Regions from separate parts of the Streptomyces sp. MAR4 CNX-425 genome, predicted to be linked through region 2. Evidence: predicted binding sites of a transcription regulator. Region 2 holds the regulator's gene; the other holds the start of a gene.

Region 1 (3,912 bases), on a different contig from region 2:
CTGATCGGCGATTCGGCGGGGGAGGGCTGGGGCTTCACGAACGTCAACCTGCGGCCGTACTACGCGGAGGGCTCGAAGACTCTGGCGTACGAGATCTGCGAGCAGCTCGGCTGGCGGCTCCCGGACAACATCGTCATTCCGGTGGCTTCCGGCTCCCAGCTCACGAAGATCGACAAGGGGCTGAAGGAGCTGATCGCGACGGGGCTGGTCGAGGAGCGCCCGTACCGGATCTTCGGGGCTCAGGCGGCCGGCTGCTCGCCGGTCTCGCGGGCCTACAAGGACGGCCACGACGTCGTACGTCCCGTGCGGCCGGACACGATCGCCAAGTCCCTGGCGATCGGGAACCCGGCCGACGGCCCGTATGTGCTGGACGTGGCGCGCCGTACCGGGGGTGCGGTGGAGGACGTCACGGACGCGGAGGTCGTCGACGCGGTCAAGCTGCTGGCCCGTACCGAGGGCGTCTTCGCGGAGACGGCGGGCGGCGTGACGTTCGGCGTGCTGGCGAAGCTCGTCGCGGACGGCCGGATCGACCCGGCCGAGACCACCGTCGCGATCAACACCGGCGACGGCCTGAAGACTCTCGACGCGGTCGCCGCCACCACGGGGCCGAGCGCGATCATCCGTCCCACACTCGACTCCTTCCGAGAGGCTGGCCTCGCATCATGAGCGTGAACGTCCGAATTCCGACCATCCTTCGTACGTATACAGACGGCCGGGCCGAGGTGAGCGCCGAGGGCGCGACCCTGGCCGACGTGATCGAAGACCTGGAGAAGAACCACCGCGGGATCGCCGCGCGGGTGCTGGACGATCAAGGCAAGCTGCGCCGATTCGTGAACGTCTACGTGAACGATGACGACGTCCGCTTCGCCGATGGCCTGCAGACTCCCACTCCGGAGGGGGCGGGGGTGTCGATCATCCCGGCGGTCGCCGGGGGCTGCTGACCCCCGCCGCCGCGTGCACGGCCCCACCTATCCGGAGTGGGGCCGTTCGCATGTCCGTGCACGCGATAGGGTGAGGGGGTTCCCCCCTCGTGGTCCTTGCTCCATGTATATGAGAACGCGACAAGTTCCGGGTAATTGCGGAGAGTTATTTGTCGTGATGGTCAGTTATGCCCTGCCCGAGTTGTCGTTGAATGCCGGGTATTGATCGGAAAAATACCGATCAGGTGTCCGCAGAATTCTCGTCCGATTGACCTGTTGCACTGGGCATCTGTGCGGATACATTCAGCCGCGGTCGACGCGTTCCGGCGCACGCCCCGGCGTGCATCCGGGGGTGAGGTCTGACCCGGGTCCGCGGAGTGCGGTCCTGTGTAAGGGCCAGCAATAGGGGAGTTTGGAATGGCTCAGGGCACCGTCAAGTGGTTCAACGCGGAGAAGGGGTACGGCTTCATCGCGGTCGACGGTGGTGCGGATGTCTTCGTCCACTACAGCGCGATTCAGATGGACGGGTACCGCACCCTCGAGGAAGGCCAGCGGGTCGAGTTCGAGATCTCGCAGGGCCAGAAGGGGCCGCAGGCAGACATGGTCCGCGTCAACGGCTGAGCGCCGGGCATCGACCACGTACGACTTGCGATGGGCCCGCACCCCCGCCGGGGGTGCGGGCTCTCTGCTGTACGGCCGCCGCCCCGCCGCCCGGTGCCGCCGCCCGGTTCCGCTCTGCGCGTGAGAAGCCCCGAGAAGCCCGTACCCGCTTGCACTCGCAGGGGGCGAGTGCTAATCATTGGCGTTAGCACTCTCCCCGTGAGAGTGACAGCACGGGACCGGTTCGGTGAGGTCCGTACGCCGGGTGGGAGGGAACCACGCGGGTCGCGGACCGTCCGTCGCGGGCGCCAGCGCGGTCCGGACACAGACCACCCCCCTGTCCGGGAGGACTCAACACAATGGCCAAGACCATCGCGTTCGACGAGGAGGCGCGGCGCGGCCTTGAGCGCGGCATGAACCAGCTCGCCGACGCCGTCCGCGTCACCCTGGGCCCCAAGGGCCGGAACGTCGTCCTTGAGAAGAAGTGGGGCGCCCCCACGATCACGAACGACGGTGTCTCCATCGCCAAGGAGATCGAGCTCGAGGACCCGTACGAGAAGATCGGCGCCGAGCTGGTCAAGGAGGTCGCGAAGAAGACGGACGACGTCGCCGGTGACGGCACGACGACCGCGACCGTCCTGGCCCAGGCGCTCGTCAAGGAGGGCCTGCGCAACGTGGCCGCCGGCGCCAACCCGATGGCGCTGAAGCGCGGCATCGAGAAGGCCACCGAGGCCGTCTCCGCCGCCCTGCTGGAGCAGGCCAAGGACGTGGAGACCAAGGAGCAGATCGCCTCCACCGCCTCCATCTCGGCCGCCGACACCCAGATCGGCGAGCTGATCGCCGAGGCCATGGACAAGGTCGGCAAGGAAGGCGTCATCACCGTCGAGGAGTCGCAGACCTTCGGTCTTGAGCTGGAGCTCACCGAGGGCATGCGCTTCGACAAGGGCTACATCTCCGCCTACTTCGCCACCGACATGGAGCGCATGGAGGCGGAGCTGGAGGACCCGTACATCCTCATCGCGAACTCCAAGATCAGCGCGGTCAAGGACCTGCTGCCGCTCCTGGAGAAGGTCATGCAGTCGGGCAAGCCGCTGCTGATCATCGCCGAGGATGTCGAGGGCGAGGCCCTGTCCACCCTCGTGGTGAACAAGATCCGCGGCACCTTCAAGTCCGTCGCCGTCAAGGCCCCGGGCTTCGGCGACCGCCGCAAGGCCATGCTCGGCGACATCGCCATCCTCACCGGTGGCCAGGTCATCTCCGAGGAGGTCGGCCTCAAGCTGGAGAACGCCGGTCTCGACCTGCTCGGCCGCGCCCGCAAGGTCGTCATCACCAAGGACGAGACCACCATCGTCGACGGCTCCGGCGACAGCGAGCAGGTCCAGGGCCGGGTCAACCAGATCCGCGCCGAGATCGACGCCAGCGACTCCGACTACGACCGCGAGAAGCTCCAGGAGCGGCTCGCCAAGCTGGCCGGCGGCGTGGCCGTCATCAAGGCCGGCGCGGCGACCGAGGTCGAGCTGAAGGAGCGCAAGCACCGCATCGAGGACGCCGTGCGCAACGCGAAGGCGGCCGTCGAGGAGGGCATCGTCGCCGGCGGCGGCGTGGCCCTGCTGCAGGCCGGTCACGTCTTCGAGAAGCTGGAGCTGGAGGGCGACGAGTCCACCGGCGCCGCCGCGGTGAAGCTGGCCCTGGAGGCCCCGCTGAAGCAGATCGCGGTCAACGCCGGCCTGGAGGGCGGCGTCGTGGTGGAGAAGGTGCGCAACCTGACCCCGGGCCACGGCCTGAACGCCGGCAGCGGCGAGTACGTCGACATGATCGCCGAAGGCATCATCGACCCGGCGAAGGTGACCCGCTCCGCGCTGCAGAACGCGGCGTCGATCGCGGGCCTGTTCCTCACCACCGAGGCCGTCGTCGCCGACAAGCCGGAGAAGGAGAAGGCCGCGGCCGGGGGCGGTATGCCCGGCGGCGACATGGACTTCTGATCCGGGCCGTCCGCGGACGGAACGACGAACCGAGGGCGGTACCCCGAAGGGGTGCCGCCCTCGGGCGTACGGAGCGGCCGCCAACCGGCGCCAGCCGCCCGGCCCAGGCGGGCGCACCCGGCTCAGAACAGCCTGGTCCACCCCGGCGCAAGCCGCCCGGCCCAGGCCGGCGCACGCAGCTCAGAACAGCCCGACCCAGCCCGGCGCAAGCCGCCCGGCCAGCCCGGTGCACCCGGCCCAGAACAGCCCGGCCCCACCCGGTCCAGCCCAGCCCAGCCCCGGCCGCCGCATGTCCCCCGCCCGGCCCCGGCCTCCGGGGCCAGGCCCACCCGGGCCGGGCCGCCGCAACCCGCTCCGCCCCGCCCTGCCCCGCCTCGAACCGGGTGGCGTCAGCTCACGTCGGTGGCGGA
Region 2 (3,912 bases):
GCGTGACCACCTTGCCGTCGATCATGAAGCCGTTCGGCGTCAGCGGGAACACGCGGTGTCTGCCGAAGCGGTCCTCCAGGGTGACCGTCGCGCCCTCCGCGGTCTTCTCGGTACGGATGACCGCTCCGCAGTAGCCCGTGGCCACCTCCTCCACCACGAGGTCCGGCTCCGCCGGCACCTCCGGGGCGGGCTGCCGCGGCTTCTTCCACGGGGGCGTGAGGTCGGGGTCGTCGTAGCGGCGCACGGGGTGAGACTACGACAGGCGCTCCGCCAGCCGGTCCCGTTGGGCCCGTACGAAGTCGGCGTCCACCGCGGCGCCGTGCCCCGGCACGTACACCGCGCCCGGCCCGCCCAGCTCCAGCAGCCGGTCCAGCGCCGCCGGCCACCGCGCGGGGTCGGCGTCCGGGCCCAGCGAGGGCGGGCCGGACTCCTCCACCAGGTCGCCGCAGAAGACGACCGCCGGCCGCCCCGGGACGACCACGGCCAGGTCGTGCGGCGAGTGCGCCGCGCCCAGCTCGGCCAGCAGCACCTCCCGCCCGCCTCCGAGGTCCAGCGGGTACGTGCCGGAGACCGCGTGCCGCGGGGCGACCAGGACGTCGACGGCCTCCGCCGCGGTGTCGGGCGGCAGCCCGTGGCGTACGGCGTCCGCGCGCAGCGACTCCGCGCCTTCCCCGCGCAGCCGCTCGGCCATGCCCGCCGGGCCGTAGACCTCGGCTCCGGCGAAGGCCGCGGTGCCGAGCACGTGGTCGAAGTGCGGATGGGTGAGCGCGATATGCGTCACCGGGCGGCCGAGGCGCTCGCGTACCGCCCGGCGCAGCTCCGCGCCCTCCCGCAGCGAGGCGCCCGTGTCCACGAGCAGCACGCCTTCCGCTCCGCGCACCGCGCCCGCGGTCGCGTCCCAGCGGGGCAGCCGGCGCCGTACGACGCCCGGCGCGGGCTCTTCCCAGCCGACAGCCATTCCCCGACGCTATAACGTGACCGGCCGCCTTGCCCGGCCTCCCGTACCCGGCCGTACACTGGCCCCGGACCCTGGCACTCACCGCCGTCGAGTGCCAGCGGCGGAACGGTCGAGCGGCCCGAGGAGTGCGGAGGTGGGCAGCATGCTCAGCGAGCGTCGGCTCGAAGTGCTGCGCGCCATCGTCCAGGACTACGTGGGCACGGAGGAGCCGGTCGGCTCCAAGGCCCTCACCGAGCGGCACGGCCTGGGTGTCTCCCCGGCGACGGTGCGCAACGACATGGCGGCCCTGGAGGACGAGGGGTACATCGCCCAGCCGCACACCAGCGCCGGCCGCATTCCCACGGACAAGGGCTACCGGCTGTTCGTCGACAAGCTCGCCGACGTCAAGCCGCTCAGCGCGCCCGAGCGGCGGGCCATCCAGAACTTCCTGTCCGGCGCCGTCGACCTCGACGACGTCGTCGGGCGTACGGTCCGGCTGCTGGCGCAGCTGACGCGGCAGGTGGCGGTCGTGCAGTACCCGTCGCTGACCCGCTCGACCGTGCGCCACGTCGAGCTGCTCCAGCTCGCCCCCGCGCGCGTGATGCTCGTCCTCATCACCGACACCGGGCGGGTCGAGCAGCGCGTGATCGACTGCCCGGCGCCGATCAGCGAGGACTCCCTCGCCGACCTGCGCGCCCGGCTCAACAGCCGCGTCGTCGGCCGCCGCTTCGGCGACGTGCCGCGGCTGGTGGCCGACCTGGCGGACTCCTTCCCCGCGGACGACCGCGGCACGGTGCAGACCGTGCTGTCGGTGCTGCTGGAGACGCTGGTGGAGGAGACCGAGGAGCGGCTGATGATCGGCGGCACCGCCAACCTCACCCGCTTCGACCACGACTTCCCGCTCACCATCCGGCCGGTGCTGGAGGCGCTGGAGGAGCAGGTGGTGCTCCTGCGGCTCCTCGGTGAGGCGAAGGAACCGGGCGTGATGGTGCGTATCGGTCACGAGAACGACCACGAGGGCCTCACCGCCACCTCGGTCGTCTCGGTCGGATACGGTTCTGGCGGCGACACCGGCGAAGCGGTCGCCAAGCTCGGCGTGGTCGGACCTACCCGCATGGACTACCCCGGAACGATGGGAGCGGTACGCGCAGTGGCACGGTACGTCGGACAGATCCTGGCGGAGTCATAAGTGGCCACGGACTACTACGCGGTCCTCGGCGTCGGACGTGACGCCTCGCAGGATGAGATCAAGAAGGCGTTCCGCCGGCTCGCGCGCGAGCTGCACCCGGACGTGAACCCGGATCCGAAGACCCAGGAGCGGTTCAAGGAGATCAACGCCGCCTACGAGGTCCTGTCGGACCCGCAGAAGAAACAGGTCTACGACCTGGGCGGCGACCCGCTGTCGCAGAACGGCGCCGCGGCCGGCGGCTTCGGCGCCGGCGGCTTCGGCAACCTCTCCGACATCATGGACGCCTTCTTCGGCACCCAGGGTCAGCGCGGGCCGCGTTCGCGCACCCGGCGCGGCCAGGACGCCATGATCCGGCTCGAAATCGAGCTGGAGGAGGCGGCGTTCGGCGCCAGCAAGGAGATCCAGGTCGACACCGCGGTCGTCTGCGGCACGTGCAGCGGCGAGGGCGCGGCGCCCGGCACGTCGGCGCAGACGTGCGACATGTGCCGCGGCCGCGGCGAGGTCTCCCAGGTCACCCGCTCCTTCCTGGGCCAGGTCATGACGTCCCGGCCCTGCCCGCAGTGCCAGGGCTTCGGCACCGTGGTGCCCACGCCGTGCCCCGAGTGCGCGGGCGACGGCCGGGTGCGTTCGCGGCGCAGCCTGACGGTCAAGATCCCGGCCGGCGTCGACACCGGCACCCGCATCCAGCACGCCGGCAAGGGCGAGGTCGGCCCGGGCGGCGGCCCGGCGGGCGACCTGTACGTGGAGATCCGCGAGCTGCCGCACCCGATCTTCCAGCGCCGCGGCGACGACCTGCACTGCACGGTGACGATCCCGATGACGGCCGCCGCGCTGGGCACGAAGGTCAACCTGGAGACGCTCGACGGCCTCGAAGAGGTCGACATCCGCCCCGGTACGCAGTCGGGGCAGGCGATTCCGCTGCACCAGCACGGTGTCACGCACCTGCGCGGCGGCGGCCGGGGCGACCTGGTCGTCCACGTCGAGGTCGAGACGCCGCAGAAGCTGGACCCGGAGCAGGAGCGGCTCCTGACCCAACTCGCCCAGCTGCGCGGCGAGGAGCGGCCCCAGGGCCAGTTCAAGCCGGGGCAGCAGGGGTTGTTCTCGCGGCTGAAGGACGCCTGGAGCGGACGCTAGCCGCGGGGTGCTGCCGGTGCCGGCGACCGTCGCCGGGCCGTCGCCCGGGCCGCCGCGGAGTGCGGCCCGTGCGACGGGTGTGGTGGGTGGGGACGTCCATGTCCCCGGGCACGTGAAGACGTGCGGATTCCATGATCCGGAGCGGGCCGCCGGTGTCCGACCTGCATGACAGGATTGAGCCATGCCCACCGAGCTGAACGATCTGTTCACCTTCCCGATCGTGCAGGCGCCCATGGCCGGTGGCGCATCCTGCCCGCAGCTCGCCGCCGGCGTGCTGGAGGGCGGCGGCCTCCCGTTCCTCGCCGCCGGGTACAAGACCCCCGAGGCGATGTACGAGGAGATCCGCCAGCTGCGGGCGGTCACCGACCGCCCCTTCGGGGTCAACCTGTTCCTGCCCCAGCCCCCCACCCCGCCCGACCCCGCCCACATCGGGGCGTACGCGGAGCAGTTGGCCGGCGAGGCCGAGTGGTACGGCACGGAGCTGGGCGACGCCGAGGCAGGCACGGACGACGCCTTCGACGCCAAGGTGGCCATACTCCTGGACGAGCCGGTGGCGCTGGTGTCGTTCACCTTCGGCTGCCCCCGGCCCGCCGTGCTCGACGCCTTCGCCCGCGCCGGGACGCACACGGTCGTCACCGTCACCAACGTCGCC

The links. The regulator HrcA, encoded in region 2, represses chaperone genes, less so after heat shock. The targets are predictions, from matches to a motif close to TTNGCACTCNGNNNNNCNGAGTGCNAA.
Region 1: a site for HrcA is predicted at 1,726-1,752, ahead of groL (chaperonin GroEL). Genes of this name have one in related genera too.

Annotation. Positions count from the first base shown of each region.
Region 1 is NZ_JBMDLF010000013.1:221,090-225,001, forward strand. It holds gene thrC (threonine synthase) at 1-666, shown strand, start outside; gene ACHZ99_RS30240 (MoaD/ThiS family protein) at 663-941, shown strand; gene ACHZ99_RS30245 (cold shock domain-containing protein) at 1,338-1,541, shown strand; gene groL (chaperonin GroEL) at 1,880-3,502, shown strand; gene murQ (N-acetylmuramic acid 6-phosphate etherase) at 3,892-3,912, opposite strand, start outside.
Region 2 is NZ_JBMDLF010000001.1:1,143,195-1,147,106, reverse strand. It holds gene ACHZ99_RS05015 (DUF3097 domain-containing protein) at 1-244, opposite strand, end outside; gene ACHZ99_RS05010 (MBL fold metallo-hydrolase) at 254-958, opposite strand; gene hrcA (heat-inducible transcriptional repressor HrcA) at 1,101-2,126, shown strand; gene dnaJ (molecular chaperone DnaJ) at 2,127-3,260, shown strand; gene ACHZ99_RS04995 (nitronate monooxygenase) at 3,442-3,912, shown strand, end outside.